3 regions of the Yersinia vastinensis genome follow, and region 1 is predicted to be linked to each of the others. Evidence: predicted binding sites of a transcription regulator. Region 1 holds the regulator's gene; each other region holds the start of a gene.

Region 1 (3,287 bases):
ATCCGCTAACTTTTTCGCTGACACCCGGTAAATCTATCGGGTGTCCACATCTTTGTGCCCTCATCAATCACATTACATAATGTGTTTAACTTTCGTGCAATCACCCATTCAAGAGTGTGGTTATTTCTGTCATTCCTGCCGAAAGTTGTTAAGATTAATACCCACAACAAAAGTATAACAATTACGTTTTTACCGCTCTTCGCCACATCATGGCTACTGCTAATGATCGGATTTGAGGAGCAAACACCCTGAGCAACCCCGAAAGGAGAGAGCTATGTCTTTTGAATTACCTGCATTACCTTATGCACAAAATGCGCTAGAACCGCATATTTCGGCTGAAACCCTGGAATACCATTACGGTAAGCACCACAACACCTATGTGGTTAACCTCAATAATCTGATTAAAGATACTGAATTTGCTGGTAAGACGTTGGAAGAGATCGTGAAAACTTCCAGTGGCGGTATCTTTAATAATGCGGCCCAAGTCTGGAACCACACCTTTTACTGGCATTGCCTATCCCCTAATGGTGGCGGTGAACCGACCGGCAAAGTGGCGGATGCCATTAATCAATCGTTTGGTTCTTTTGCTGAATTTAAGGCGCAGTTTACTGATGCGGCAGTGAAAAATTTTGGCGCAGGCTGGACATGGCTGGTAAAAAAAGCAGATGGTAAGCTGGCAATTGTCAGCACATCAAATGCTGCCACGCCACTGACAACTGCTGATAAACCATTGTTGACTGTTGATGTGTGGGAACACGCCTATTACATCGATTATCGCAACGCACGACCAAAATATCTGGAGAACTTCTGGGCACTGGTTAACTGGTCCTTCGTCGAGAAGAATTTAGCCTGATATTGTAAAAATAATTAAGGGCGGAATTATCCGCCCTACTTAGCACTTCACACCGGCAAGCGGTTTAATTAATTCATGACCGCCACGAAGCTAAAGACAATAATCATCGCCAGCGCGCCAACAGTCGTAATCAGCGACATTTTCAGATTGGTATCCATAAATACTCCTCAGCCGGTTAGTTTTAGTAGGGAAAAGGCACATAATTAGTGCGTTAAATTATTTTCCCACAGTTAGGAAAAAAAATCTTGTGCTCATTACGCACTTTATAACATTGATTAGCTCTTCCCCTTTTCCTCCAGATCAGACAAAATTCGCAGTTCATAACTGCATACCGACTAATAACGTCCAATAAATACTCTCAGACAATCAGCGGATTCAACTATCCAGCCTACTATCATGTTTCTGTCTGAGCGGTTTTCGAGTCATGCAGGCAAACGATTAACATAATACTTACCTGCTGTAACAGGTAAGCTTAGGAGTTATTTTTTTATGGCAACGATTAAAGATGTGGCCAAACATGCGGGTGTGTCCACCACCACCGTTTCGCACGTGATCAATAAAACTCGTTTCGTCGCCGAAAACACCAAGGCTGCCGTGTGGGCGGCAATTAAAGAATTGCATTATTCGCCCAGTGCTGTGGCTCGCAGTTTGAAAGTCAATCACACAAAGTCAATTGGTTTGCTGGCAACATCCAGTGAAGCGCCCTATTTTGCTGAAGTGATCGAAGCGGTTGAAAATAGCTGTTATAGCAAGGGCTATACCCTGATTTTATGTAACTCTCATAATAATCTGGATAAGCAAAAAGCGTATCTGGCCATGCTGGCGCAAAAACGTGTCGATGGCCTATTAGTAATGTGTTCTGAATATCCAGAACAACTATTAGGGATGCTGGAAGATTATCGCAATATCCCCATGGTGGTGATGGATTGGGGCACTGCGCGCGGTGATTTTACCGATTCAATCATTGATAATGCATTTGAAGGCGGCTATTTAGCAGGCCGTTATCTGATTGAGCGCGGTCATCGTGATATTGGAGCCATCCCCGGCCAACTGTCGCGAAATACCGGCGGGGGCCGCCATCAAGGTTTTCTGAAAGCTTTAGAGGAGGCCAACATCACGCTGCGTGATGAGTGGGTGGTCCAGGGCGATTTTGAACCCGAATCGGGCTATAAAGCCATGCATCAGATTCTAACGCAAAAACATCGCCCTACCGCCGTATTCTGTGGTGGAGATATTATGGCCATGGGCGCAATATGCGCAGCTGATGAACTGGGCTTGCGAGTGCCGCAAGATATTTCGGTGATCGGGTATGATAACGTGCGTAATGCCCGCTATTTCTCGCCAGCGCTCACAACGATTCACCAACCCAAAGAGCGATTAGGTGAAACTGCCTTTGCCATGTTGTTGGATCGTATTGTCAGCAAACGCGAAGATCCGCAGACCATTGAGGTGCATCCAAAATTGGTCGAACGCCGTTCTGTGGCTGACGGTCCATACCGCGACTACCGCCGTTAACCCTCTTTGGCCGGTAGCTTTCAATGCCACCGGCCACTACTGCTCAACTCCCTCGCCAAACTGCGCATTATCGTCTCTTAGCCACTCGTCATTTAGCGTGACACTGTCACCCAAATAATCTAGCAGCCAAGCCAAAGCGGGAGAATGGTTATTCTGCTCCCAAGTTAAACAGCATGGGCTATCGGGAAGTGGCTCCGCCAACGTTAATACCGTCAACTTTCCTTGCGCAATCAAAGGCGACACCATATGAGCAGGCACCATGCCAATGCACAATCCTTCACACAAACAATCAATTCCGGTCATCCAATCCGGTGCCACCAATCGCTGTTGATTATCCAACGTCCAGGTGTCCCGTTTTGGCAGGTTTCTCGCCGTGTCTTCTAAACACAACGAGGGGTAAGGCCGTAATTGATCGTCACTCAGTGACCCTGTCAAACGAGCAAGAGGATGGTCAATGCTGACCACACAGAGCCATGACAAGAATCCCATATCACGAAACACAAACCGCCCTCTCACCGGGATTGCACGTGTTGCACCAATAGCCATATCAGCCTGCCCATCCACCAGCGCATCCCAGACGCCATTAAACACTTCATAGCGTACCCGCAACTCAACATCAGGGAAATGACGATAAAAATCTAATACTAAGTGGCGGCTCCGCTGCGGTTTGACTATTTTATCCACCACAATATTGAGTTGGCCACGCCAGCCATTCGCCACTTGCTGGCACTGACGGCGTGTGTCATTCATTTTTTTGATAACATCTCGAGCTTCTTTAATAAAAACCAGCCCCGCAGGGGTCAACTCCACGTCTCTGTGGCGCCGTTCAAACAACGGAACTGCCAACCACTCTTCCAGTTGGCGTACGGTATAACTCACCGCAGACGGCACACGGTGCAATTCTTGGGCGGCTGCACTG
Region 2 (3,287 bases), 200 kb from region 1:
TCCATTTCAGTTTGATTTGCAGATAATCTTCAATCGCATGGGCTCGAGCCATTTCTTGTGGTGTGCACAGGCTCACTGCCAGACCGCTCATTCCTGCTCGCCCGGTACGACCAATGCGATGTACGTGAACTTCGGGATCAAATGCCAACTCGAAGTTAACCACCAGAGCCAAATCTTTAATGTCCAAGCCGCGGGCCGCAACATCCGTAGCGACTAAAACCCGGCAACTACGATTAGAGAAGCGCACCAATACTTGATCACGGTCACGTTGCTCTAAATCGCCATGCAAGGCCAACACACTGATACCACGTGATTCCAAAGCCTCATACACACTTTGGCAATCTTTCTTCGTGTTACAAAACACCACGCAAGACTCGGGTTGGTAGTGACTAAGGACTGAAATCAACAGTGGTAAGCGTTTTTCGCGGGTGGTTTCGAAAAAGACCTGCTCAATGGCTGGTGCTTCATCGCCATCATCAACTTCAACATTCAATGGCTGGCGCTGAACCCGTGCGCTGATTTGTTCAATACCGGCCGGATAAGTGGCAGAGAACAATAAAGTTTGGCGCTGTGGCGGGGTGTAGGCAATGACATCGTCAATGGCATCGGTAAAGCCCATATCCAGCATGCGGTCGGCTTCATCCAAGACCAAAATCTTAAGCTCATCAAGCACCAGTGTTTTCTTTCGTAAATGTTCCTGAATACGCCCCGGTGTTCCTACCACAATATGCGGAGCATGAACCAGAGAATCGAGTTGATGACCCATAGGCTGGCCACCACACAACGTCAGGATTTTAATATTCTGGGTAAAACGAGCTAAACGGCGTAATTCTTTGCTGACTTGGTCGGCTAATTCGCGGGTAGGACACAAAACTAGCGCCTGAGTCACGAACTCACCCACCGCAATTTTGTCGAGTAAACCAATGCCGAATGCCGCAGTTTTACCACTGCCGGTTTTGGCTTTTGCCCGAACATCCTGCCCACTGAGGATTGCCGGTAGTGCTGCGGCTTGTACCGGTGTCATCTCGGTATAGCCAAGTTCATTAAGATTGGACAACTGCTCAGTTGGCAGCGTCAAGGAAGAAAAGGAAGTTGTGCTCACGGCAGTAACTCTTATAACTGGATGGAATGGCAGCGATGGCCTGAAGGCAAGCGCAAGATTTTGGCGCGATAATACCAGAGATGGAGCCATTGCCGGAACTATACTGTGACACACTGAATACGCAATCGTTTTCGTCGCGGTTTTACCCTATACTACGCCGGTAAAATTTTCCCACTGATGTAGGTATCTAACTATGCTGACTATTGGAACCGCTCTGCGTCCAAACGCCACCCGTGTCATGTTGCTAGGCTCTGGTGAGCTGGGTAAAGAAGTGGCGATTGAATGCCAGAGATTGGGGCTGGAAGTAATTGCCGTTGATCGCTATGCCGATGCGCCCGCGATGCATGTCGCCCATCGCAGCCATGTGATTAATATGTTGGATGGTACAGCGCTAAAACAGTTGGTCGAACAGGAAAAACCACACTATATCGTGCCCGAAATTGAAGCTATCGCCACCGATATGCTGGTTGAATTAGAGAGTTTGGGGCAGCACGTCGTGCCTTGTGCGCAAGCCACTCGCCTGACCATGAACCGCGAAGGTATTCGCCGCCTGGCGGCAGAAACGCTGCAATTACCCACCTCAAGTTACCAATTTGCCGATACTGAAAGTGCATTCCGCCAAGCAGTTAATGACATTGGCTACCCGTGCATTGTTAAGCCAGTCATGAGTTCTTCAGGCAAAGGCCAGAGTCTGATCCGCCGTGAGGAGCAACTTCAATCTGCGTGGGATTATGCGCAACAAGGTGGCCGGGCCGGTGGAGGCAGAGTCATTGTTGAAGGTTTGGTCCGCTTTGATTTCGAAATTACCCTGCTGACCATCAGTGCCGTTGATGGTATTCATTTCTGTGCGCCTATTGGCCACCGCCAAGAAGATGGCGATTATCGTGAATCCTGGCAACCACAGATGATGAGCGAAACCGCGCTGGCGCAAGCAAAAGATATCGCTTCACGCGTAGTGAAGGCACTGGGCGGTTACGGGCTATTTGGCGTAGAACTGTTTGTGTGTGGCGATGAGGTGATTTTCAGCGAAGTTTCACCGCGACCACATGATACCGGAATGGTGACATTAATTTCGCAAAACATGTCTGAATTTGCTTTGCATGTCCGCGCATTTCTCGGTCTGCCGATCGGCACTATCCGCCAGTATGGCGCGGCGGCATCAGCCGTCATTTTACCTGAACTAACCAGCCAGAATATTGCTTACCATGGGCTGGAAACTGCCTTGGTAGGTGATACGCAAATTCGCCTATTTGGTAAACCAGAGATTGCGGGTAAGCGGCGTTTAGGTGTGGCATTGGCGGTAGCTGATGACATTGATACCGCGATTGAAGTGGCGAAGCAGAGTGCAGCCGCTGTCATTGTGAGTGGGAAATAATTATTAACTCCATAAATAAACCCGCCAGTACGGCGGGTTTAAAGGCATCCTGCAAGGGGCTACCCCTCGTAGTGGTCTTCTATTTCGTCAGCATCCGGTTCATCATCACGGCGATAATCTGACTCACCATGGTCATCAAAGTCAGTGTCTTCAAAGATAGGCATGGCTTGTGGATCGTTCTGATGCCGTTCACGGATTTCGGCGGCCACCAAGGCAATCGCCTCACCACTGCTCATCCCTTCCGACATGAATTGGTGAATACGTTCGACAGCTTCTTGCTGTTCCTCATGAGAAAGTGAAGGCATACCCGCTAACATTGATTTATCTCCTACATATAATTGATTAAGTATACCTGTTTATTCTTAGTTCAGGTGAATTGCCTGCCCCAAGTAAACTGACACCAAATATTGTGATAATTTATGTTAATCTTCCGCACCGCGTGTTGCGAACATGCAATTTCGCCACCGTCTAACCGCGACCCGAAAGAAAAGAATAGTGACTCATGAGTGTGAAATCCCTGACCTGCAAAATCTTACCCTATCAGCCTGATGCCCTACTCCAGCAATTTGCGCCGCTCGCCCATCAAGCTTGGGCCATGCTATTGCATTCTGGATTTGCTGAACACACCCATAATCGTTTTGATATTTTGGTTGCCGACCCACGGGTAACCCTGACGACTCGCGGCCAGCAAACAGAAATTGTTAGTGCGCAAGGGTCGGAATTCTCTCTTGACGATCCATTTTCTTTACTACAGCAACAACTGGATAAATTCTCTCCCTCAATACCTCCTCACCCTGACTTGCCTTTTTT
Region 3 (3,287 bases), 400 kb from region 1:
TCAGCAAGTATTGTTGGAACAATTAGAACAGCAAAATATTCGTATACCCTATTCTTGTCGGGCGGGGATATGCGGTAGTTGCAGAATTACCTTGGTCAATGGCGAGGTCGCACCTTTAAAACAGAGTGCTATCGGTAATGATGGGACGATTCTTTGCTGTAGCTGTATACCCAAAGGGGATATTACCCTCGGCGGCAAATAAACAGCTTAATAACACAATCAGCCAACGCCATTGGGCTTGAAAGATGAAAGGAATTACATCGCCCGGTCATAGGCTGGTGCGATGTAGCTGGTTTCAATCACTAGCGGCAACAAACGGTCATTCATTATCTTTATTGCATCACCCAATATTAGCTGACGCCCAGCTAATATTACCTGAGGCTGTGCTAATAAGCACAAACTGGCAGAGTCGCCAGATTCAACCACCAACAAACTAATTTCTTCACCACTGTCCAAAACTTTGACTGCGGCCAGTTCAGCATTTTGCGGCACCCAGTTTTTTGTCTGTTGTGCAAAATACCAGCTTTTAGGCATTAATGGTTTTAAAAAGCGAAATGCAACCAGAGCATTTAATATCAATTCTGAACGTTGTTCATGGCCCATTTTAATTTGGCGACATTGATCTTCGAATTCAAAATAGAGCGCAGCATCATCAACACAGAATGCAGCTTCACCAAAAGCATCAGGAGTGAGCATTTTTGACGGGAAACGCGAACGAAATATCATACCATTAGCTAAATCCAACATAAGTCGGTCATGTTCGGTATCAAAATACCAACGCCATTTATCGTCTGGTTTAATCCGCATATTTTATCCTTCCCGCCATACTGCCAACATCATTGATTCAATGACTGGGTTTTCACCCATCAAATGAGACTAAATTCATATAAGGTTTTTGGTGTATATTTAATCTATGGAACAAAATATAGACGAGCTGGGGGAATAAATAAACCCCCAGACAAGTAAAGAAGATAAATAATTAGATATGAGTAACGATATTCTTAATCAAACCTGGTCCGCGGAAGATAAATCCGGAATAAATTTGAATCAATGAAGCACCGGCAGCCATTTTTTCACGGGCGGCAATAACAGAGTCAATTCCACCCACACCGATAATAGGCAAACGCCCTTGCAGTTCTTGTGATAAGCGACGAATCACTTCAGTACTGTGTAATTGTAATGGACGGCCGCTTAAACCACCGGCTTGTTCGCAATAATTTAAACCTTGAATGAGAGAACGGTCTAAAGTTGTATTAGTAGCAATTACACCATCTATATTATGACGAACCAAACTATCGGCTATTTGGATCAATTCTTCTTCAGTAAGATCCGGGGCGATCTTTACTGCTACTGGAACATACTTATGATGTCGTTGGTGTAATTCAGTTTGTTTATTTTTAATTGCAGCTAACAAATCATCCAGAGCTTCACCATACTGTAAGGAGCGTAACCCCGGTGTATTAGGTGAGGAGATATTAATCGCAATATATCCAGCGTAAGGATATATTTTGTCCATACAAATCAAGTAATCGTCTTTACCTTGTTCTACCGGAGTATCTTTATTCTTACCAATATTAATGCCTAAAATACCGCCGAAATGTGATTTCTTGACGTTTTCAATTAAGTTATCAACCCCGTGGTTATTAAATCCCATACGGTTGATCAAGCCTTCGGCTTCAACGATCCTAAAGAGTCTTGGCTTGTCATTACCTGATTGTGGCCGTGGTGTCACAGTCCCCACTTCGATAAAACCAAATCCCATAGCGCCTAAAGCATCAATACACTCGCCGTCTTTATCCAGACCCGCAGCCAGGCCCACTGGGTTTTTAAATGACAATCCCATACAGCTTACCGTTTTGGTTGGCACTGACTGGCGAACCAGAAACTCAAGCGGAGTGCCAGTGACTCGTTTTAACTGACGGAAAGTGAACTCATGGGCACGTTCTGGATCAAGCTGAAACAGTGCTTTTTTGACGAGAGGATAGTACATGTAATCTCCTGAGCGAGCGATGACAAGCCGTTGATGCGGGAATGGTAAATTCATCTTTCAGGAAAGTAAACGTTTGCGAGGTAAAGCCATGCAAAGAGTATTGATATCAACTGCCGTGGTAATCATAAAATAGAGGGCATCACTGCCCTCTATTTTTTTATGTGCCTACATCTTATGCCGCTAAGGCTTTGGTGATCTTCTCGAACAAATCACCGGATAGATTTTCCAGTACTTTGAGTTGTTCCAATGCCTGGCGCATCAAAGCTTGACGCCCTGCGTCGTAGCGTTTCAAGCGAATCAGTGGCTCAATTAAGCGAGCAGCAACTTGCGGATTACGGGTATTCAAGTCACTGAGTATTTCCACCAGGAATTGATAACCGCTGCCATCTGTTGCGTGGAAAGCTGCTGGATTACCGGAGGCAAAACTACCTACCAGTGAACGAGTACGGTTTGGATTACTCAAACTAAAGGCGGGATGTTTCAGCAACCCACGCACCTGCGCCAATACATCCACGGCAGGACTCATTGCTTGCAGTGCGAACCATTTATCCATCACCAAGCCATCATGGTTCCAGCGGACATCAAAGGCCGCCAGTAATTCGTCCCGGCATGGCAACTGCGCAGCAACAGCCGCGGCCAAGGCTGCCAGAGAGTCCGTCATATTATCAGCCTGATGATATTGTGAAGAGACCAGCTTGTTAGCAAAGTCTTCATCACCAAACGCCAAATAATTCAAGCACGTATTGCGCAGTGCTCGCTTGGCAATATCGCCATGTTCAATACGATAGACCGGCGTTATATTCGCCACGTAAACAGCCAACAGCTCATCAGACAATTCATTCGCCAGACAGCGGGTTATCGCTTCATGTACTGCGCTGATCGCCTGCGGATCAATAATGGTAAACAGCTCCGCAATTTCATTTTCCGATGGCAATGTCAGGATCTGTGCAGCTAAAGCCGGATCAAGATTTTCATCAAGTAATATTGCGCGGAAAGCATCTGCCACGTGACTCGGTAAGCTCAATGGTTGTTTCTGTTGGTATTTGGCAACATTGAGTTTGATATAGGTTGCCAGCAAACTTTGTGCCGCATCCCAACGAGAAAATTCATTGCGCGCATGCTGCATCAGGAACGTCAGTTGCTGGTCACTGTAGGTATAATCCAATTTGACCGGCGCGGAAAACTCACGCAATAAAGAAGGAATCGGTGGGTGCTCAACATTATCAAAGGTAAAGGTCTGTTCAGCTTCCGTCACATTCAACACATGATGCACCGGCAAACCATTTCGCTGTAGTGC

The links. Region 1 encodes PurR, which represses purine synthesis genes. Its sites were predicted from a motif close to CANGCAAACGTTTGCNTG; they were not measured.
Positions count from the first base shown of each region.
Region 2: a site for PurR is predicted at 1,221-1,238, ahead of purT (formate-dependent phosphoribosylglycinamide formyltransferase). Genes of this name have one in related genera too.
Region 3: a site for PurR is predicted at 2,053-2,070, ahead of pyrD (quinone-dependent dihydroorotate dehydrogenase). Genes of this name have one in related genera too.

Region 1 is NZ_CP173260.1:2,256,768-2,260,054, reverse strand. Features, by position in the region: gene ACIOG0_RS10615 (C40 family peptidase) at 1-9, shown strand, start outside; gene sodB (superoxide dismutase [Fe]) at 275-853, shown strand; gene ACIOG0_RS10605 (YnhF family membrane protein) at 922-1,011, opposite strand; gene purR (HTH-type transcriptional repressor PurR) at 1,343-2,368, shown strand; gene punR (DNA-binding transcriptional activator PunR) at 2,405-3,287, opposite strand, start outside.
Region 2 is NZ_CP173260.1:2,052,293-2,055,579, reverse strand. Features, by position in the region: gene dbpA (ATP-dependent RNA helicase DbpA) at 1-1,102, opposite strand, end outside; gene purT (formate-dependent phosphoribosylglycinamide formyltransferase) at 1,296-2,477, shown strand; gene ACIOG0_RS09485 (YoaH family protein) at 2,537-2,794, opposite strand; gene pabB (aminodeoxychorismate synthase component 1) at 2,980-3,287, shown strand, end outside.
Region 3 is NZ_CP173260.1:1,852,017-1,855,303, reverse strand. Features, by position in the region: gene ACIOG0_RS08560 (YcbX family protein) at 1-202, shown strand, start outside; gene ACIOG0_RS08555 (cell division protein ZapC) at 256-807, opposite strand; gene pyrD (quinone-dependent dihydroorotate dehydrogenase) at 980-1,990, opposite strand; gene pepN (aminopeptidase N) at 2,163-3,287, opposite strand, start outside.